DNA from 2 places in the Falsiroseomonas sp. CW058 genome. Region 2 is predicted to be linked to the other one. Evidence: predicted binding sites of a transcription regulator. Region 2 holds the regulator's gene; the other holds the start of a gene.

Region 1 (10,716 bases), on a different contig from region 2:
GCGCCGCATGGCCCCCGACCACATCACGGGGCCGGACCGGCCGCTCGGCGCCGACCCGGCGCCCGCCTTCCCATCCCGCCCCCTGCCCGATGCCCCGCTGCTGTCCGTGGTCATCCCGATGCGCAACGAGGGCCCGAACGTCCTGCCCCTGGTCGAGGAGATCGCCCGCGCGCTGGGCGACACGCCGCACGAGGTGGTCTGCGTCGACGACGGCTCCACCGACGACACGGCGGCGCGGCTGGCGGAGGCCGCGGCGCGCTTTCCCGTGGTGGTGCTGCGCCATCGCGCATCCTGCGGGCAGTCGGCCGGGGTGGTCAGCGGCGTGCTCGCCGCCCGCGCGCCCTGGATCGCGACGCTCGATGGCGACGGGCAGAACGATCCGTCGGACATCCCCCGGCTCTGGGCCCGCGCGCGGTCCGAGGCGGCGGGGACGGCGGCGCCGATGGTGATGGTGGCGGGCCACCGCGTGACGCGCCGGGACAGCGGCGTGAAGCGGATCAGCAGCCGGGTGGCCAATGCCGTGCGCGCGCGGCTGCTGGGCGATGCGACGCCCGACACCGGCTGCGGGCTGAAGCTGTTCCCGCGCGCCCTGTTCCTGGACCTGCCGCGCTTCGACCACATGCACCGCTACCTTCCCGCGCTGGTGCTGCGCCAGGGCGGGCGGGTGGTGAGCGAGGCGGTGAACCACCGGCCGCGGATCCGCGGCGTGTCCAACTACGGCACGCTGGACCGGCTGGCGGTGAGCATCGCTGACATGCTGGGCGTCATCTGGCTGCAGCGGCGCTGGAAGCGGCCGGTGGCGGAGCGGATGGCCGGCGTGCCGCCGGTGGCGGAGCGGATGGCCGGCGTGCCGCCGGCGGGGCAGGCCGGGCCGGCGGGCTGATGCAGGGCCGCTGGCGGGCGCTGGGCAAGCTGCTGGTGCTGGCGGCGGGGCTGGTCGCCGCGGGCGCGCTGCTGCGCGAGATGGGCGGCGTGCCCGGCACGGCCTGGGTCGATGCCTCGATCCGGGACGAGGGCCTGTGGGGCGAGCTGGTCTTCGTGCTGGTCGGCGCCGCCATCACCGCGGCTGGCGTGCCGCGGCAGGGCGTGGCTTTCCTCGGCGGCTACGCCTTCGGCGCGGCGCTCGGCACGCTGCTGGGGCTGGGGGCGCAGCTCCTGGGCTGCGCTGCCAGCTATGGCTGGGCGCGGCTGCTGGGGCGGGACTGGGCGGAGCGGCGGATGGCCGGGCGCTTCGGCCACCGCCTGCGGCCGCTGCGCGACGCGCTGACCGCCAACCCCTTCGAGGCGACGCTGGCGCTGCGGCTGCTGCCGGTCGGCAACAACCTGGCGCTGAACCTGCTGGCGGGGCTGGCGGGGCTGAAGGCGCTGCCCTTCCTGCTGGGGTCGGCGGTGGGCTACCTGCCGCAGACCGTGGTCTTCGCGCTGCTCGGCAAGGGGGTCCGGGTCGAGGGGACGTGGCAGCTCGGCTTGGCCGTGGTGCTGCTGGCGGTGTCGGTGGGGATCGGGCTGTGGCTGCTGCGGCGGCATCGCGCGGGACGCGCGTTGGCCGATTGAGCGCGGCACGCGCGCTGGCCGATTGACGCGAGCGGCACAAGGCGGTGGCCTGTGCGGCCCACGAAGTGGGCCGAGCGGCCGGATGGCCGCCGCCGCATGTGCGGCGAGCCAAGGCCGCGGATGCGGCCGCCCGGCGCCTGAGGGCGCGCAAAGCGGCCCACGAAGTGGGCCGCGCGTCAGGCCGCGGCCTCGTCCGCCGCGAGCGCCTCGTTCCCGGCGGCCGGCGCGGGGGCCGAGACGGGGGGCGCGTAGTCGCTCTCGCTCCAGGCGGCCATGGCGACGAACTCCACCGCGTCATGGGTGCAGAACACCGCGAGGTCGGCCTCCGGCGTGCGGAGCATCTGCCGCAGGCGCATCAGGCTGTCGCGCTGCGCCGCGTCGTTGTCGGCCATCAGCCGCTCATAGGCCGCGACCAGCGGCGGGGCCGATCCGTCGCCATGCGCCTCGTCGCGGTTGAAATAGGCGTCGCCCGCATGCAGCATCCAGCCGCGCGGGCCCTTCACCGCGACGCCGGCATGGCCCGGCGTGTGGCCGGGCAGGGGGACGAACAGGAAGTCCGGCGGCAGCCCCTCGATCTCTCGAACGTTGCGCAGGCCGAAGAACGTCTCCCCGCCGCCCCGGCTGCCCAGCCGCGTCTCCACCGTGTGCCAGCGCCGCGTGTCGCCCCACTGCACCCGCCGCCAGCGCGTGCGGTCGCGCAGGCCGCGCGGATGGGTCGCGGCCTCGGCCTCGGCGGCGGTCAGGTGGACGGCGGCATGCGGGAAGTCCACCAGCCCGCCGGCATGGTCGAAATCCAGGTGCGTCATCACGATGTGGCGCACATCGGTCGGTCGGAAGCCGATCTTCTTCAGCCGCCGGATCGCCGTGCGTTCGGGGTCGAGCCGCGGGCGCAGCAGGGCGATGTTCCAGGCGGGCAGCCGCGGCGCCGGGCGCAGCGCGTCGCGCAGGCCGAAGCCGGTATCGACCAGCACCAGACCGTGGTGGTCCGTCTCGACCAGCAGGCAGTGGCAGGACAGCCGCGCCACCGTGCCGGGGCTGACGCCATCCATCAGCCGGCCGCCGAGCGGGCGGCACGGGCCGAGGTCGAGATGGTGGATCTTCATGCGCGGCTCCTGCGGCGTTCCGGCAGGAAACGGCGCCGCGCCCCCGTCGTTCGTTACGGAACCGCCGCGCCGTCCCGTGCCACCACCCGCCCATGGCTGACCACCAGCCGCCGCGGCGGCTGCACCGCCACCGCCTCCAGCGGGTTCTCCGCCTCCAGCAGCACGAGGTCGGCGCGTTGCCCTTCCGCCAGGGCGCAGGCCTCGAAGCCGCAGGCCGCGGCCGCCCAGTCGGTGACCATGCGGAAGGCGAGCTCCATCTCGTCGTCGCGCCGGAAGTCGTTCTTCAGCGCGACGAGCCAGGCGCGCTGGAGCATGTCCGGGCCGTTGTTGGGGTTCCAGGTGTCGCGGATGCCGTCATTGCCGGCGAAGATCCGCCCCCCCGCCGCCCGCGCCGCCCGGACCGAGGGCACCGGCCGCGACGGCGGCGCGGTGGTGGCCAGCGCGATGCCCGCCGCGGCCAGCGCCTCGTGCAGCGCCGGGGCGCGCGCCACCTCGCCCAGGCAGAAGGCGTGGCTGACCACCACGCGGCCCTGCATGCCCTGCGCCAGCGTCCGCTCGATGATCAGCTCCAGCGCGAAGGCGCCGAGCTCGCCCGGCTCGTGCAGGTGGATGTCGAGCGGCACGCCGTGCCGCGCCGCCAGGCCGAAGATCGCGTCGCAATGCCCCTTCGGGTCGCGGTCGATGCCGGAGGGGTCGAGCCCGCCCAGGATGTCCGCCCCGTTCCGCAGCGCGCGGTCCAGCAGGTCCAGCGTGCCGGGCCGCACCAGCAGGCCGGATTGCGGGAAGGCGACCACCTGGATGTCCATCGTCCCGCGCAGCGCGTCCCGCAGCGCGACCAGCGCATCGGCGTGGCGGGTACCGATCTCCGGCGCGACATCGGCATGGCTGCGGATGCGGGTGGTGCCGCGGAGGAGGAAGGCGCGCGCCAGGCGTTCCGCCGCGGCCGCGGGGTCGTGGTCGCGGCGGGCGAGTTCCCGCCGCTCCGCCTCGATCCGGTCGATCAACCGCGGGCCGACCTCGTTCACCCACCAGGGCGTGCCCCAGAGCGTCTTGTCGAGATGGGTGTGCCCCTCGACGAAGGCGGGCAGGGCGAGCAGGCCGCGGCCCTCCTCCACCGGCGTCCCGGCGGGGGCGGAAAGGCCCGGGCCGATCGCCGCGATGCGCCCGGCGGCGACGAGGATGTCCGCCGCCGGCCCGCCCATCGGGCGGCAGTCGCGGATCAGCAGGCCGGTCATGCCAGCACCCAGTCGCGGAACAGGTCGAGGTCGATGTTGCCGCCGCACAGGATGGTGGCGACGCGCCGGCCGCGCATCCTCTCCCTCTCCTGCAGCAGGGCGGCGAGGGGGGCGGCGCCGGCGCCCTCGGCCAGGTTGTGGGTGTCCTGCCAGTAGGCGCGGATGGCGGCCGCCACCTCGTCATCCGTCACGGTGACGATGCGTGATGCGCCGCGCCGGATCATCTCGAAGGCTGCCGGGTCGGGCACCCGCGTCGCCATGCCGTCGGCATGGGTGACGGCGGTGGGCGTGGTCACGACATGCCCGGCGGCGAGGGAGAGCGCATAGGCCGGCGCGCCCGTGCTCTGCACGCCGATGATCTCGGTCCGCAGGCCGAGCAGGTCGCGCGCCATGATGCAGCCGCAGATGCCGGACCCGAGCCCGACCGGGACATAGAGCGCATCGAGCGGCGGCGCGCCCCGGAACAGTTCCAGCGCATAGGTTGCGACGCCGCGCACCAGGTCCGGCGCGAAGGAGGGCGCGAATTCCAGCCCCCCTTCGGCCGCGAGGCGCATCGCCTCCTCCCGCGCCGCGTCGAAATCCGCGCCGTGCTCGACCAGGCGCGCGCCCTGGGCGCGCATCGCGGCGTTCTTTTCCGTGCTGTTGCCGCGGGGGACGACGACGGTCACCGGCACGCCCGCCCGCGCGCCGGCGAAGGCGAGGCTCTGCCCGTGGTTGCCGCGGGTGGCGGAGACGATGCCGGGCGTGGCCGGGCGTTCCCGCTTCAGCCGGTCGAGGTAGACCAGGCCGCCTCGGACCTTGAAGGCGCCGGTCGGCGTGTGGTTCTCGTGCTTGACCCAGACCTCCGCCCCGCTGCGCGCGGCCAGCAGGGGCCAGGCGTATTGGGGCGTGGGCGGGAAGACGCCATGCACCAGGCGGGCGGCGTCCTCCAGGGCGGGCAGGTCGAACACGCGGGGGCCTCCGGCGGAAACATGGTGGCGGCGCGGCGTTCACCGCGGCGACAGCCAAGCATAGCGGAGGGTGCAGCCATGGCCATCGTGGTCGACAGCAGCCAGTGGACGGGCGAGCGGGACGAGACGCCGCTTGCGATCCCCGTCGTCTGGGGCGAATTCGCCGACGAGGCGGCGCGCGACAACGCCATGGCGCGGCTGCGCGCCGCCGGCGCGCGCGACCCCGGGCTGGAAGCCGCGCCGGCCGGCGTCGCGCCGGCCGGCATCGCCGCGAATGAGGGCCAGGTCGGCCCGCCCGACGAAAATCCCGAGCAGGCGGACCGCCGGAACCTGCGCCAGAACGCGGTCGGCATCGCAATGGCGGGCAGCGCCATGGCGGCGGCCGGCATCGTCATCGCCACCGGCGGGGCGGCGCTGCCGGCGGTGGCGGCCGCGGCGGCGGCCGGGGTCGCCTCCGGCGCGGTGGGGGAGGCGATCGGCAACGCCGCGGCGCCGGCGACCGACAGCGGCCGCGCGATGGACCCGCCGGTGGCGGATGGCCCGGTGATCGGCCTGCAGGCGCCGGATGCCGAGACGCGCGCGCGGGTGGAGCAGCTGCTGCGGGAAGCCGGGGCGCGCCGCGTCTTCGTGCAGGAGACGCGCGCGGGGTGACGCCGGGGGCCGGCCCCGCCGGCCCGGTGGCGGCGTCAGGCGGGACCGGTCACGTGGGGTGACCGGTCGCCCCCTGCCGGCCGAATCAGGCGGGGCGGAGGTTGATGGCGGCGGCCTTGCCGCGTTCCATCGCGATCTCGTACGTCACCTTCTGGCCCTCGTTCAGGCCCTGGAGCCCTGCCTTCTGCACGGCGGTGATGTGGACGAACACGTCCTTCCCGCCATCCTGCGGGACGATGAAGCCGAAGCCCTTGGTCGCGTTGAACCACTTCACGGTGCCGGTCGCCATGCGATCCGCGCTCCTCAAGACCTGTGTCCGGGCGCCGATCGCCCGGACGGGGCGCCATGCGACGGCGGAACCTGGAGGCGGCCCGGGCGACGGCCCGGGAGGCACGGCAAGGCGAACCACACGCGATGACGGGCCGAGGATGCGCGGTGCCGCGCGCGTGAATCAACGACGGGGCGGGTCGGTCACGCGCTTGTCAATGCAACGGCGGCGGTGCGGGCAGGAATGAAAAAAGGGGCGGGCCTTGCGGCCCGCCCCCCTTCGCATCCGATCCGCGTGGCGGATTGGAAGTCCCCGATCCGCGGAGCGGATCAGAAGTCCCCGATCCGCGGAGCGGATCAGAAGTCCATGTCGCCGCCCATGCCGGGGCCGCCGGCCGGGGCCGCGGCCTTCTTCTCCGGACGCTCGGCGATCATCGCCTCGGTGGTGATCAGCAGCGACGCGACGGAAGCCGCATCCTGCAGCGCCGTGCGCACGACCTTGGTCGGGTCGATGATGCCGGCGGCCACGAGGTCCTTGTACTCGTCCTTCTGGGCGTCGTAGCCGAAGGTCGGGCTGTCGTTGCGGAGCGTCTCGCCCGCCACGACCGCGCCGTCCTTGCCGGCGTTCTCGGCGATCTGCTTCAGCGGCGCCTGGATGGCGCGGCGGACGATCTCGATGCCGACCTGCTCGTCGTTGTTCAGGCCCTTGAGGTGGCCGAGCTTGGTTGAGGCGCGCAGCAGGGCGACGCCGCCGCCCGGCACGATGCCTTCCTCGACCGCGGCGCGGGTCGCGTGCAGCGCGTCGTCGACGCGGTCCTTGCGCTCCTTCACCTCGACCTCGGTGGAGCCGCCCACGCGGATCACGGCGACGCCGCCGGCGAGCTTCGCCAGCCGCTCCTGCAGCTTCTCGCGGTCGTAGTCCGAGGTGGTCTCCTCGATCTGCGCCTTGATCTGCTCGCAGCGGCCGTTGATCTCCTCCTTGGAGCCGGCGCCGTCGACGATCGTGGTGTTCTCCTTCTCGATGCGGACGGTCTTGGCCTTGCCCAGCATGTTGAGGGTGACGTTCTCGAGCTTGATGCCGAGATCCTCGGAGATCACCTGGCCGCCGGTCAGGATCGCGATGTCCTCGAGCATCGCCTTGCGGCGATCACCGAAGCCCGGCGCCTTGACGGCCGCGACCTTCAGGCCGCCGCGCAGCTTGTTGACGACGAGCGTGGCGAGGGCCTCGCCCTCGACGTCCTCGGCCACGATCACCAGCGGACGGCCCGACTGCACCACCGACTCGAGCAGGGGAAGCATGGGCTGCAGGCCCGACAGCTTCTTCTCGAAGATCAGGATGTAGGGGTTGTCCATCTCGGCGATCATCTTCTCCGCATTCGTGATGAAATACGGGGAGACGTAGCCGCGGTCGAACTGCATGCCCTCGACGACGTCGAGCTCGGTCTGGATGCTCTTGGCTTCCTCGACCGTGATGACGCCCTCGTTGCCGACCTTCTCCATCGCCTTGGCGATCATCTCGCCGATCTCGGCCTCGCCGTTGGCCGACAGCGTGCCGACCTGGGCGACCTCGGCGGAGGTCGTGATCTTCTTGGTGTTGGACTCGAGGTACTTGACGACCTCGGCCACCGCCTTGTCGACGCCGCGCTTCAGGTCCATCGGGTTCATGCCGGCGGCGACCGACTTGGCGCCCTCGCGCACGATCGCCTGGGCCAGCACGGTGGCGGTGGTGGTGCCGTCGCCCGCGATGTCGTTGGTCTTCGAGGCCACTTCGCGCACCATCTGCGCGCCCATGTTCTCGAACTTGTCGGCCAGCTCGATCTCCTTGGCGACGGTCACGCCGTCCTTGGTGATCCGCGGCGCGCCGAAGCTCTTGTCGATCACGACGTTGCGGCCCTTGGGGCCGAGCGTCACCTTCACCGCATCGGCGAGGATGTCGACGCCGCGCAGCATCCGCTCGCGCGCGCCGGCGCCGAACTTCACGTCCTTGGCAGCCATGTGTGGTTAATCCCTGATCTGGTCCGTTGAGGAGACGATGCGAAGATGCGGCCTGGAGGCCGACCTCAGGGGGCTGTCGCGATCCGCGCGCCCGCCCCCTTGCGTCGTCAGGCGGCCTTCGCCACGGAAGGGTTGTCGAGGATGCCCATGATGTCGCTCTCCTTCATGATGAGGAGCTCCTCACCATTGAGCTTCACCTCGGTGCCCGACCACTTGCCGAACAGGATGCGGTCGCCCGCCTTGACGTCGAGCGCGCGCAGCTCGCCCTTGTCGTTCAGCGTGCCGGAGCCGACGGCGATGACCTCGCCCTCCTGCGGCTTTTCCTTGGCGGTGTCGGGGATGATGATGCCGCCCGCGGTCTTCTCCTCGGCCGTCACGCGACGAACGAGAACGCGGTCATGCAGGGGTCGGAACTTCATAGGATCCTCTCCTGTCGCTTCCAATTGAGTGGCAAGCTCTTCCGGAGATCATGTCGGCCGCCGGGCCCGTTGCGGCACCCGTTGGCACTCCCCCCAGAGGAGTGCCAACGATCTAGGGGAAGCACGCGGCTGCGTCAAGCATCGGCAGCACTCTCGGAGTGCGAGTGCTAATGCATTGAAACCAAAAGCTTTTTCTTGCGTTCCCGCCCTGACCTCGTGGCATCCTTTCCCTCCGGCGCCACCGCATCCGCAACCGGCGCCGGAACAGGAAAGGAACGCCGCGCGGCGGCGCAACCGGCAACCGCCCCGCATCGCGGGGCCGCATGGGGAGCAAGATGGATCTCAGCCACCTCCAGCACCTCGCCCGCTTCAAAACGCTGCCGGACTGGCGGCTGACCACCGCCGAGATCCTCTATCACCTGCCGGACCATCCGGGCCTGCTCCAGACCTTCATCTGGCAGAAGCACGACATGGCGCCCCGCTTCCCCGAACTCGGCCGCTTCCTCGACTTCTGGAAGCGCGAGATCGAGGCGCCGCTGCATTCCGTCCGCGTCGCCTCCTCCGCCCTGATGCGGCCGGCGGAGCTGACCTATGCCGACGGGCAGTTCCTGCTGAACTAGGGGCGCGCTATGCGGGGCGGATGCCGAACGACGCCGTCCTGTCCACCACGCCGGAGGAGGGCATCCTCCTCCTCACCTTGTTCCATCCGGGCCGGCGCAACGCGCTGACCGAGGCGATGCGCCTCTCCCTCATCGCCGCGCTGGACGGGGCGGCGGCCGACCCCGCGGTGCGGGCCGTCGTGCTCGGCGGCACCGACGAGGGCTTCTGCGCCGGGCAGGACCGGGCGGTGCTGCGGGCGCTGGATGCCGCCAATGTGGAGGGCTGGGTGCGCGGGCTCGGCGCGCTGTACGACGCCATCCGGCGCTTCCCGAAGCCGATGGTCGCCGCGGTCGGCGGCGCGGCGGCGGGCGCGGGGCTGCAGATGGCGCTGTGCTGCGACCTGCGCCTGGCGTCGCCGGCGGCGCGGCTGCTCCAGCCCGAGATCCGCGCCGGCCTGGCCAGCGTGATGGGCCCCTTCCTGATCGGGCTGCATGCGGGCGAGGGCGTGGTCCGCCGCATGGCGCTCGCCTGCGAGGGCCTGGATGCGGAGGCCGCGCGGGCCGCGGGGCTGGTGGATGCGGTGGTGCCGGCGGCCGTGCTGCCCGCGCGCGCTGTCGCCGCCGCGCAGGCGATGGCCGCCGCCGACCCGGACGCCTTCCGGGCCAGCAAGGACTACATCCGGTCCCGGTCCGAGGGCGGCTTCCGCGACGCGATCGAGGCGGGCGTCGCGGCCCAGGCCGCCTGCGTGGAGGCCGGGGCGTATCGCCGCCTGCTGGGCTGACGGGGCGGGCCGCTACCCCAGCAGGGACCGCCCGGTCATCTCCGGCGGCTGCGGCAGGTCCATCAGCGCCAGCAGCGTCGGCGCGATGTCGGCCAGCCGCCCGTCATGCAGCACCACGGCGGGGCCGCCCTGCGACGCCGCGCGGGGCGGCATGTGCAGCAGCACCGGCACGGGGTTGGTCGTGTGCGCGGTGTGGGGGCCGCCGGTGGCGGGGTCGCGCATCAGCTCCGCATTGCCGTGGTCGGCGGTGACCAGCAGGCAGCCGCCCATCGCCTCCACCGCCTCGGCGATGCGCGCCAGCTCGTGGTCCACCGCCTCGCAGGCGCGGATGGCGGCGGGCAGGCTGCCGGTGTGGCCCACCATGTCGGGGTTGGCGAAGTTCAGCACGATCAGGTCGTACCTGCCGCTGCGGATCGCGGCTTCCGCCTTCGCGCCGAGCTCGGCCGCCGACATCTCGGGCTGGAGGTCGTAGGTCGCGACCTTGGGGGAGGGGACCATGATGCGGTCCTCGCCGGGATAGGGCGCCTCCTCGCCGCCGTTCAGGAAGTAGGTGACGTGCGGGTATTTCTCCGTCTCCGCCATGTGCAGCTGCGTGCGCCCCGCCGCGGCGACCACCTGGCCCAGGATGTTGGCCATGGACTGCGGCGGGAACAGGGTCGCGATGAAGGGGTTCAGCGCGGCGCTGTACTCCGTCATCCCCAGCGCGCCGGCGAAGCGGATGGCGGGGGAGACGGGGAAGCCGCCGAAGCCGGGATCGAGGAAGGCGGCCAGTGTCTGCCGCACCCGGTCGGCGCGGAAGTTGAAGCAGAGCAGCCCGTCGCCGTCGCGCATCCCCGCGAAGTCGCCGATGGCTGCGGGGGGGATGAACTCGTCCGTCGTGCCGGCGGCATGGGCGGCGGCGACCGCGGCCTGCGCGGTGGCGAAGCGCGGCGCGCGGGCGGCGGCCATCGCGTCATGCGCCAGGCGCACGCGTTCCCAGCGGTTGTCGCGGTCCATCGCGAAGTAGCGGCCGGACAGGGTCGCGACCTTCGCGCCCGCGGGCAGCGCCGCCTCGAACCGGGCGAGGTAGCCGGGCGCGGATTGCGGCGGCGTGTCGCGCCCGTCGGTCCAGGCATGGACCAGCACGCGCAGGCCCTGCCCGGTTGCGGCGCGCGCCAGCGC
Region 2 (10,716 bases):
CGCGGCTGTTGGCGACCCCGTCCTCGACCCGCGCGATGTCGCCGAGCCGGATCGGCGCGCCGCCGCGCCCGCCGATGACCAGCCCCGCGAACTGCTCGGCCGAGGCGAGCTGGTCGTTGGCGCGCAGCGTCAGCTGCTGGCGGGGCCCGCTCAGCAGGCCGACCGGCGTGTTGCTGTTGGCCGCCGTGATGGCGCGCTGCGCCTCGTCGAAGCCCATGCCGAGGGCCGCGGCGCGATCGGGGTCGAGGTGGATGCGGACCGCGTATTGCTGCTCGCCATAGGTCAGCACCTGCGCCACGCCGGCCACGCGCGACAGCGCGGGCGAGATCACGAGGCTCGCCGTGTCGTTCAGGCGGGACAGCGGCACCTCTCCCCCCTGGAGGGTCAGCAGCAGCACGGGCGCATCGGCGGGGTTCACCTTCCGGAAGGAAGGCGGCGTCGTCATCTCCGGCGGCATCTGCCGCTGCGCGCGGGACAGCGCCGACTGCACGTCGAGCGCGGCGGCGTCGATGTCGCGCCCCAGCACGAACTGCAGCGTGATCTGCGTCCCCTCCTGCCCGGAGGTGGAGGACATCTGCTCCAGCCCCGCGATGGTCGAAAGCTGGCGTTCGAGCGGCAGCGCGACGGAGGAGGCCATGGTGTCGGGGCTCGCGCCCGGCAGGCTGGCGCTGACCTGGATGACGGGGAAGTCCACCCGCGGCACGGCGGCCACCGGCATCTGAAGATAGGCGAGGATGCCCGCGATGACGGCGGCGACCGACAGCAGCCCGGTCATCACCGGGCGGCGGATGCAGAGTTCCGGAAGGTTCATGACCGCGGGCCCGCCGGCTGCGGCTGGCGTTCCACGGTGCGGGCGCCGTCGGTCAGCAGGTTCGCGCCCTCCACCACCACGCGGTCGCCCGGCGCGACCTCGCCCGAGATCGCGGCGCGGCCGCCGCTGACGCGCTCCACCCGCACGGCGCGGCGATGCGCGACGCGGTCGGCATCCAGCACGAAGACCTGCGGCCCCTGCTGGCCCTGCTGCACGGCCTGCACCGGCACCGTCAGCGCCTCCTCCTCGCGCAGCGTCACGACGACGGACAGCCACTGGCCCGGCCAGAGCCGCTGCGTCGCGTTGGGGAAGCGCGCGGTCAGCGCGATGGTGCCGGTGGTCGGGTCCACCTGGCTGTCCATGAACACCAGCTGCCCTTCCGCGGGCGGCCCGGCATCCCCCGGCGGGGCGGCGCGCACCCGCGGCGGCACCGGGCCCGCCAGCGCGTCGCGCAGGCCCGGCACCCAGCGTTCGGGCACGGCGAAGCGCACCACCAGCGGGTCCATCGGCGTGATGGTGGCGATCGGCGTGTTCTCCGCCGCGCGGACGAAGTTGCCCTCCCGCACCGGCAGGGTGCCGAGCCGCCCGTCCGCCTCCGCCGTGATGGTCGCATAGTCCAGCAGCGTGCGGGTGTAGGAGATCAGCGCCTCGCTCGCGCGGACATTGGCGGCGGCGACCCCTGCCTCGGCCTGCGCCTGCTCGAATCTCTGCTGGGCGGCGAAGCCTTCCCCGCGCAGCGAGGCGTAGCGCTGCGCATCCGCCTGCGCGCGCTGCGCCTGCGCGCGGTCCCGCGCCAGCTGCGCCTCCTGCTGCGCCAGCGTCGCCTCGGCCAGCCTGCGGTCCAGCGTGAACAGCACGTCGCCGTGCTTCACCATCTGGCCCTCGCGCACATGCACGCGCTCGATCTGGCCGTCGACGCGGGTGCGGACATTCACCACCGCCTCGGACGCGGCGGTGCCGTTGGCCGCGATCTCGACCGGGATGCGGCTGCGCTGCGCCTCCGCGCTCTCGACCGGCACGGCGGGGCCGCGCTGGGCGAGGGCGGGCAGGGCGGCCAGCGCCAGCAGCAGCGGCAGCAGGCGGAGGAGGGGGAGGCGCATGGCCTCAAGGGTGGGGGCAGGACGGTGGGGCACCAAGCAACATCGCGCAACCGCGCGCCGGATTCCCCCGCCCCGCGTGTCGAAGGGTAACGCGCGTTACCCGAGCAGCCGGCCGATCACGCGCGCGGTGTAGTCCACCACCGGGATGATCTTCCCGTAGTTGATGCGCGTCGGGCCGATCACGCCGATGGCGCCGACGATCCTTTCCTGCCCGTTGCGGAAGGGGGCCACCACCATCGACAGGCCGGCTGTGTCGAACAGCCCGCTTTCCGCGCCGATGAAGATCTGCACGCCTTCGCCGCGCTGCGCGAGGTCGAGCAGGCGCAGCATCGTCTCCTGCGCCTCCAGCCGCTCGAACAGGGCCTGGATCTCCTGCACGCGGTGGATCTGGTCCAGGTTCTGCAGCAGCTTCGACTGGCCGCGCAGGATCAGCGCGCCGCCGACGCCGCCCGACCAGGTGGCGAGCCCGGCCTCGATCACCTGATGCGTCAGCGCATCGAGCGCGGTGCGGTTGGCCGAGATCTCCTGGCTGACCGCGACGCGCGTCTCCTCCAGCGTGCGACCGGACAGGCGGGCGTTCAGGTAGTTGCCCGCCTGCACCAGGGCGGAGGGCGGCAGGCCGGGCGGCACCTCGATCACCCGGTTCTCCACCTGGCCGTCGCCGCTGACCAGCACCACCAGCGCGCGGCCGGGGCCGAGCGCCACGAATTCGATGTGGCGGATCGGCGCCTCGCTCTTCGGGGCCACCACCAGGCCCGCGGCGCCGGCGAGGCCCGAGAGCATCTGCCCCGCCTCGCCCAGCGTGTCCTGCAGGCTGCGCCCGCCGGCCGCGCAGCGCGCCGCGATCGCGTCCCGCTCCTCCTCGGCCAGGGCGCCGAACTGCAGCAGCCCGTCCACGAACAGCCGCAGCCCACGGTCGGTCGGCAGCCGCCCGGCCGAGGTGTGGGGCGCGAAGAGGAGCCCCGCATCCTCGAGATCCGCCATCACGTTGCGGATGGTGGCGGGGGAGAGCGAATGCGGCAGGCGGCGCGACAGGGTGCGGCTGCCCACCGGCTCCCCGGTCGCGACATAGAGCTCCACCACCTCGCGCAGGATGGCGGCGCTGCGGTCGTCGAGGCCGGGCGGCAGCGCGACGCCACCGGGGGCGGCGGTGAGATGGGTGGCGCCCGTGGGGCGCGGCGGTCGGTTGAGCGGGGCCATGATCCGTCCCGGACGAGTGGTTCCCTGAATGGGTACGTTGGTGCCTCACGCCCCGCGGGTCAACCGCGGGGCTCGGGGGTGCCTCACGCCCCGCGGGTCAACCGCGGGGCTCGGGGGTGCCTCACGCTCCGCGGGTCAACCGCGGGGCTCGGGGGTGCTTCATGCCCCGCGGGTCAACCGCGGGTCGGCCGGGCGGGCGGCGTGGCAAGGTTTCGACACAGTCCCGCCATGCCGGGGTTACGGTCGGTCGTTTCCATCGCTGCCGGGAATGACGGGAGGCAGGGATGCGGCGATGCGTGTCGGGCCGGTGGCGGCGGGCGGCCGGGCGGTGACCGCGACCATGGCGGCGGCGTCGCTGCTGCTGGCCGGCGGGGCGGGGCTGCTGACCTCGCTGCTGGTGGCGCCCGTGCCGGGGCTGCCGCGAAGGCTGGCGCTGGCCGCGCTGTCCTGCGTGGCGCTGGTGCTGGGCCTCGTGCTGATGGGCGGGCTGGCGGAAGCGGCGGCGGGGCTGCCCTGATCGCGGCATTGACGCCGCAGGTCCGGGTGCGGGATGCCGGGGCGATGCGCCGCGCCGCCCTGCTTCCCCTCCTGCTGCTTGCCTCGCCCACGGTGGCCGAGGCGCCGCCGGTCGCCGAACCCTGGGCCGCCTGCACCCGCGCCATCGCGGCGGCCGAGCGCGGGGCGGGCATCCCGCCCGGCCTGCTGCTGGCGATCGCGCGGGTGGAAAGCGGCCGGCCCGCCCCCGCGGGCGGCGTCGTGCCCTGGCCCTTCGCGATCAACGCCGATGGCGAGGGCCGCTTCCCGCCGACGCGCGACGCCGCGATCGCGGAGGTGGAGGCGCTGCGCGCGCGCGGCGTGCGGTCGGCCGATGTCGGCTGCATGCAGGTCAACCTGCTGCACCACCCCGATGCCTTCCCCAGCCTCGCCGTCGCCTTCGACCCGGCGGCCAATGTCGCCTATGCCGTGCGCTTCCTGCGGGACCTGCGCGCCCGCACCGGCAACTGGGCGGAGGCGGTGGCGCAGTACCACTCGATGGATCCGGCACGGGGGCTCGGCTACCACGCGCGCGTCACGGTGGCGCGGGCGGCGGGGGGCACGCTGCTGCTGGCGCCGGCGACGCTGCGCGGGCTCTGCGCGCCCGGGCGGCGGGCCGCGGTGCTGGTGGCGCCGAACGGGCGCCCGCGGGTCGCCTGCCGCGGATAGCGGCGCCGGCCCGCGCTGGACGGCAGGGCGGGCGGGCGCTACGGGGCCGCATGATCGATTTCCCCGCCGGCTTCAAGCCGCCCTTCGTCCGCCCCTCGGGCCGTGTCGCCGACCAGCTGCGCCCGGTCACCATCACCCCCGGCGCCGCGCGCCATGCGGAGGGGTCCTGCCTGATCCGCTTCGGCGTGACGGAGGTGCTCTGCACCGCCAGCGTGGAAGGCAAGGTGCCGCCCTTCCTGCGCAATTCCGGCCAGGGCTGGGTGACGGCGGAATACGGCATGCTGCCGCGCGCCACCCATACCCGCGGCGACCGGGAGGCCGCGCGCGGCAAGCAGTCCGGGCGCACGCAGGAGATCCAGCGCCTGATCGGCCGCAGCCTGCGCGCCGTGACGGACCTGAAGGCGATGGGGGAGATGACCGTCACCCTCGACTGCGACGTGCTGACGGCCGATGGCGGCACGCGCACCGCCTCCATCACCGGGGCCTGGGTGGCGCTGCACCTGGCCTTCGCGCAGTGCATGGCGAAGAACATCCTGAAGAAGAACCCGCTGCGCGACCAGGTGGCCGCGATCTCCTGCGGGATCTGGAACGGCACGCCGGTGCTCGACCTCGACTACGAGGAGGACAGCAAGGCGGAGACCGACGGCAACTTCGTCCTGACCGGCGCGGGCGGCATGGTGGAGGTGCAGGCGACCGCCGAGGGCGCGCCCTTCAGCGACGCGGAGCTGACGCAGCTGCTGGCGCTGGCCCGCAAGGGCACGGGGGAGCTGTTCGCGAAGCAGCGCGAGGCGATCGGGCAGGGGTCGAAGGCGTGAGCCACCGCCTCCTCGACGGCCCGAAGCTCGTGCTGGCCACCCACAATGCCGGCAAGCTGCGGGAAGTGGCGGAGCTGCTGGCGCCCTGGGGGTTCGAGGTGGTCGGCGCGGGCGCGCTCGGCCTGCCGGAGCCGGCGGAGACCGAGGACAGCTTCCTCGGCAATGCGCGGATCAAGGCGCTGGCGGCGGCGCGGGCCTCCGGCCTGCCGGCGCTGGCGGACGATTCCGGCTTCTCCGTCGCGGCGCTGGACGGCGCGCCGGGGGTGCGGACCGCGGACTGGGCCGAGACGCCGGCGGGCCGCGACTATGCGATGGCGATGGGCAAGGTGGAGAAGCTGGCCCGCCACGCGCCCGACCGCCGGGCCTGGTTCTCCTGCGCGCTGGTCATCGCCTGGCCGGATGGCCACACGGAGGAGTTCCTGGGCGAGGCGCACGGGGCCTGGGTCTGGCCGCCGCGTGGGGCGCAGGGCTTCGGCTACGACCCGATCTTCGTCCCCGACGGCCACGTGCAGACCTTCGCCGAGATGGCGCCCGCGGCGAAGCATGCCATCAGCCACCGCGCCGCCGCCTTCGCGCAGCTCTCCGCCGCCTGCCTGCCGCGGAAGGGCTGAGGACGGCTGCGAAGCGCGGGATGGAGGAGGCGCTTCTTCCCGTGCCGCGCCGGCAGGCCACGAAGAAGCCCTCTCCCCGGCGGGGGGAGAGGGCTGGATGAGGGGCGCGCGCCGTTGCCGGGCGCCCCCCCGCGGCCTTGCCGGCGCCGCCGTCAGGTGATGGTGCGGCGTCCCGCGACCATGCGGTAGACGACCAGGACGATGACGGCGCCGACGACCGCGCCGATCAGGCCCGCGCCCTCTCCCGCCCGGTACCAGCCGACGGCCTGGCCGAGCCAGGTGGCGACCAGCGCGCCGACGATGCCGAGCAGGATGGTCACGATGAACCCGCCCGGGTCGCGCCCGGGCATGAGGAACTTCGCGATCGCGCCGGCGACGAAGCCGATGATGATGGTCCAGAGGAAGCCCATGGCGGCGGTGCCCCGAGTGATTGCGATGCGCTAAGGCATCGACCCCCCGCCGGGTTCCCGCGGGACCCTTCAGCTCTGCGTGGCGCGGCCGGGAATGGGTGGGGCGATCCCGCCGTCAGCGGGCCGAGCGCACCACGTCGCTGGCGATCGAGCAGTCGCGGCGCAGCGACAGCAGGCGCTGCGCCTCCCCGTGGTGGCCGAGGCGCATCTGGATGCCCGCGCCTTCCTGCAGTTCGAGGTTGTAGCCCTCGCAGCTGTTGGCGGCGGCGCGGCGGGTTTCGACCGGCACCGCATAGGCCGGCGCCGAGCCGCTGCGGTTGGCGGCGGACATCGCGCGGAAATAAGCGGCGCTGCCGGGCGTGGGCGGCGCCATCGCGGCGACCACGGCGATGCCGGAGACGGTCAGCACGACCAGCCCGGCGATGAGGATGAGGAGCTTGCTGGACATGCGGCAACCGGGTCCTGGAACAGGCGCATAGTAGCCGCAGGCCTTCCACGATCAAGGGCAGAATTCTCAAAAACGAGAAATTACGCATCTTTTCCGAATGGATGGTAGTCCAGCCCGAGCGCGGCGGCGACCGCCGGATGGGCGATCCCGCCCTGGTGCACGTTCACCCCGGCCGCCAGGTGCGGATTCTCCGCGCAGGCGCGGCGCAGCCCCTTGTCGGCGAGTTGCAGGATGAAGGGCAGGGTCGCGTTGTTCAGCGCGACGGCGCTGGTGCGCGCGACGGCGCCGGGCATGTTGGTGACGCAGTAGTGCACCACCCCGTCCACCAGGTAGGTCGGCTCGGCATGGGTCGTCGGGCGCGACGTCTCGAAGCAGCCGCCCTGGTCGATCGCCACGTCCACCACCACGCTGCCCGGGCGCATGCGGGCGATCATCTCCCGCGTCACCAGCCGCGGCGCGGCGGCGCCCGGGACCAGCACGGCGCCGATGACGAGGTCGGCGGCCAGCACCGCGTCCTCCACCGCCTCCGCCGTGGCGAAGAGCGTGTCGACGGTGCCGCCGAATTCCACGTCCAGCGCCTGCAGGGCGCGCGGCGCGCGGTCCAGCACGGTGACGCGCGCGCGCATCCCCTGCGCGATCCGCGCGGCGTTGGAGCCCACCACCCCGCCGCCGAGGATCGCGACCTTCGCCCCCGGCACGCCCGGCACGCCGGAGAGCAGGATGCCCGCGCCGCCCGTCTCCTTCTCGAGGCAGCGGGCGCCGACCTGCACGGCCATGCGCCCGGCCACCTCGCTCATCGGCGCCAGCAGGGGCAGGCCGCCATTGGCGTCCGTCACCGTCTCGTAGGCCACCGCGCTGGCGCCCGACGCCATCAGCCCCTTCGCCTGGTCCGGGTCGGGCGCGAGGTGGAGATAGGTGAACAGCACCTGCCCCGGCCGCAGCCGCGCCCATTCCGCCGGCTGCGGTTCCTTCACCTTCACGACCAGCCCGGCGGTCGCGAAGACCTCCTCCGCATCGGCGGCGACCGTCGCGCCGGCGGCGGTGTAGGCGTCGTCCGGGAAGCCGATGGCGGCGCCGGCGCCGGCCTGCACCACCACCTCGTGCCCATGCGCCACGATCTCCCGCACCGAGCCGGGCACGAGGCCGACGCGGTATTCGTGGACCTTGACCTCCTTCGGCACGCCGACGCGCATGATGCTTCCTCCGCTGCTGGCGGGAAGGATCGCGCCGGCGCCGCCGCGCGTCCATCGGGCGGGGCTTCACGATCCGCCCCCCGCCGGGCCGGGGCGGCGCGCTATTCCACCGGCAGGAAGATGAACACCACCGCCGCGACCAGGCAGGCGCCGGCGGCCAGGAAGTTCCAGCGCAGCGGTTCGCCCAGGAAGGCCACGCTGAAGGCGGCGAAGACGGCCAGCGTGATCACTTCCTGCATGACCTTCAGCTGCTGGCCGGTGAAGGTGCCGTAGCCCAGGCGGTTGGCCGGCACGGCGAGGCAGTATTCGAAGAAGGCGATGCCCCAGCTTGCCAGCACCGCCAGCCACATCGGCCAGGACGGCGCCTTGAGGTGGCCGTACCAGGCGAAGGTCATCACCACGTTGGACAGCACCAGCAGCGCCGGCGTCAGCCAGTAGGGGCTCATCGCGCGGGCTCCCCCGCCATCGCGGCCGGGGCGGGCGGCAGCCGCGCCAGCAGGAACAGCATGATGGCCATCGCCGGCAGCGCCGCGGCCGTGGTCAGCACGAAGAACCACGACCAGCCGAGCGACTGCGCCAGCCAGCCGGCCGAGGCGCCGAGCGTGCGCAGCGGCACCGCCGCGAGCGACGACAGCAGCGCATACTGCGTCGCGCTGAAACTCCGGTTCACCAGCCCCGACAGGTAGGTCAGGAAGGCGGCATCCGCGAGCCCGTCGGTGAAGTTCTCGATGCCGACCTGCGCGAACAACATCGGGATGTCGCGTCCGCCGCCGACGAGTGCCACGTACATCAGGTTCGACAGCATCTGGCCGAGCCCGGTCAGGACCAGCGCGCGGCCCACGCCGATGCGGCCGATCAGCCAGCTTCCCGCCACCGCCCCCGCCAGCGTCGCGGCCAGGCCGAACACGGTGGCCACCGCCGCCACGTCGTCGCGCGTGAAGCCTTCGGCGCGGTAGAACGGCGTCACCATCACCGCCGCCAGCGCCTCGCCCAGCTTGAACAGCGCGATGAAGGCGAGGATCGCCAGCCAGTGGCGCCGCGTCGTGAAGTCGAGGAAAGGGGTGGCGACCGAATGGCGCAGCCGCGCGCGCCAGCCCATCGGCGCCGCCGCCGGCATGTCGGGTTCCGTCCCGGCCAGCGTGGCGGCGACGCCGACCAGCACCAGCGCCGCGCCGTAGACATAGGCCAGCTGCCAGCCGACATGGCCGACGAGGAACAGCGTGCCCGCGCCGCTGGCCAGCAGCGCGGCGCGATAGCCCCAGACATAGGCGGCCAGCCCCCAGGCCTGGCGTTCCTGGTCGTCCCCCAGCATCTCGATGCGCCAGGCATCCACCACGATGTCCTGGCTGGCCGACAGGAAGGCGACGGTCACGGCCAGCGCCACGGTGGCGGTGGCGCCGCCGCGCGGGTCGGTCAGCGCCATCGCCGCGATGGTGGCCACCAGCCCAAGCTGGATCAGCAGCAGCCAGCCCCGCCGGCGGCCGAGCACCGGCGGCCGCACCGCATCCAGCGCCGGCGACCAGAGGAACTTGTTGGCATAGGCCAGCCCGATCAGCGCCGTCAGCCCGAGATCGGCCAGCGACATGCCGGATTCGACGAACCATTGCCGCAGCACCTGCCCCGCCACCAGCGGCAGCGGGACGCCGGCCGCGAAGCCGAGCGCGAGCATGATGGGCAGGCGGCGGTCGCGGAGGGGGTGGGCCAAGCGGGCGGTCCTCGGGGCGCAGGCGGGCGGCATCAGTAGCCGCAGGCCCGCCGCGGCGGAAGCGCCGCCGGGCGCCGGGGCGCCCTGTCAGGCGGCGGCCGCGGATCGCGCCCCGCCGGCCGCCTTTGTTCGCCCCTGCCTGGCTGCCGCATCGGCGCAGCATCAGCCGGTCGCATCGCCCTCGGCCGTCCTCGCCGCGCAGGCTACTCCGCTGCGGCGCGCGGCGAGGCGGGTCGTTCGCCTCCGATGCGGCGGGTCAGGGTGAGGGCGGCGTCGATCAGGACCGGCCGTGCCGCCGCCAGCGCCTCCGGCGTCCAGCGGATCACCGGCGCCGAGAGCGCGAGTGCGCCGGCCAGCTGGTCGCCAGGCCCGAAGACGGGCGCGGCCATGGCGCCGGTATGGGGATCGGTGGCCCCCATGGTGACGATCGGCAGATCGAGCGTCGTGACATAGGCCGGCAGCGGCCGCGGGGAGAAGGCGCGCAGCACCTGCGCGATGGCCGAGCTGTCGAGCGGCAGCGCGTCGCCGACCCGCACATGCATGCGCAGCAGATGCGGGCTGTCGACGCGGAAGAGGCAGAGCCGACCCTCGCCGCGGCGGACGTAGAAGGCCGCCGTCTCCCCGGTGCGGGCGACGAGTTCCTCCAGAACCGGCAGCACATGCGCGTCCATCCGGAATGACTGGGAGTAGATGGCGGCGAGCCGCAGCACCTCCGCATCCAGCCGGTAGGTGCCATCCCCCTCCCGCGCCAGGAAGCCGTGCTGCTCGAGCGAGACGGCCAGGCGCATGATGGTGCTCTTCACCAGGCCGGTGCGCTCGGCGAGTTCGGCGAGCGAGAGGCTGCGGTCGCCCTTCCGGAAGGCGGCGAGCACGGTCAGCGCGCGGTCCGCCGAAGCCACTCCCTCCAGCGCCGGTCGTCGCCTGCCCTTCTCCGCCATGCCCCTCTCCGGCTGTCTCCGCGCATCCTGGCGCCAGTCCGGCCCTGCGCGCAGCAGGCAGGGAACGCGCTCCGGCCGGGCTTCCGATCGCGGCTTGCGTTTCGAAATGGCGTTTCGCTATAAGCGCCTCCCGCAAGTGCCCGTCAAGCCGCGTCGCGCCGCATGGGGAGGGAGGGCTGGGCCATTCCTGGCTGCAGCATGTCGAAATAACGTTTCGTCCTGATCTTCCTGGCCGCTCCTCCCGCGAAAGTCCGCCATGCCCCAGCGCCCCGCCATCCTCGT

What was found. Region 2 encodes HrcA, which represses chaperone genes, less so after heat shock. Its sites were predicted from a motif close to GTTNGCACTCNCNNNNNGNGAGTGCNAAC; they were not measured.
Region 1: the regulator HrcA is predicted to act here: its motif matches at 8,255-8,283, upstream of groES (co-chaperone GroES).

What each region holds. Positions count from the first base shown of each region.
Region 1 covers NZ_JBNXUO010000036.1:3,735-14,450, reverse strand. The annotation lists gene ACK8OX_RS21550 (glycosyltransferase family 2 protein) at 8-883, shown strand; gene ACK8OX_RS21545 (TVP38/TMEM64 family protein) at 883-1,554, shown strand; gene ACK8OX_RS21540 (MBL fold metallo-hydrolase) at 1,731-2,657, opposite strand; gene ACK8OX_RS21535 (amidohydrolase family protein) at 2,711-3,892, opposite strand; gene ACK8OX_RS21530 (threonine dehydratase) at 3,889-4,842, opposite strand; gene ACK8OX_RS21525 (hypothetical protein) at 4,921-5,493, shown strand; gene ACK8OX_RS21520 (cold-shock protein) at 5,579-5,782, opposite strand; gene groL (chaperonin GroEL) at 6,118-7,755, opposite strand; gene groES (co-chaperone GroES) at 7,863-8,174, opposite strand; gene ACK8OX_RS21505 (usg protein) at 8,510-8,794, shown strand; gene ACK8OX_RS21500 (enoyl-CoA hydratase/isomerase family protein) at 8,815-9,555, shown strand; gene gpmI (2,3-bisphosphoglycerate-independent phosphoglycerate mutase) at 9,568-10,716, opposite strand, start outside.
Region 2 covers NZ_JBNXUO010000014.1:81,040-91,755, forward strand. The annotation lists gene ACK8OX_RS13180 (efflux RND transporter permease subunit) at 1-811, opposite strand, end outside; gene ACK8OX_RS13185 (efflux RND transporter periplasmic adaptor subunit) at 808-1,911, opposite strand; gene hrcA (heat-inducible transcriptional repressor HrcA) at 2,008-3,111, opposite strand; gene ACK8OX_RS13195 (hypothetical protein) at 3,380-3,628, shown strand; gene ACK8OX_RS13200 (lytic transglycosylase domain-containing protein) at 3,637-4,314, shown strand; gene rph (ribonuclease PH) at 4,365-5,129, shown strand; gene rdgB (RdgB/HAM1 family non-canonical purine NTP pyrophosphatase) at 5,126-5,740, shown strand; gene ACK8OX_RS13215 (GlsB/YeaQ/YmgE family stress response membrane protein) at 5,893-6,150, opposite strand; gene ACK8OX_RS13220 (hypothetical protein) at 6,266-6,598, opposite strand; gene ald (alanine dehydrogenase) at 6,679-7,791, opposite strand; gene ACK8OX_RS13230 (DMT family protein) at 7,893-8,237, opposite strand; gene ACK8OX_RS13235 (AmpG family muropeptide MFS transporter) at 8,234-9,496, opposite strand; gene ACK8OX_RS13240 (IclR family transcriptional regulator) at 9,700-10,434, opposite strand; gene ACK8OX_RS13245 (hydroxyacid dehydrogenase) at 10,691-10,716, shown strand, end outside.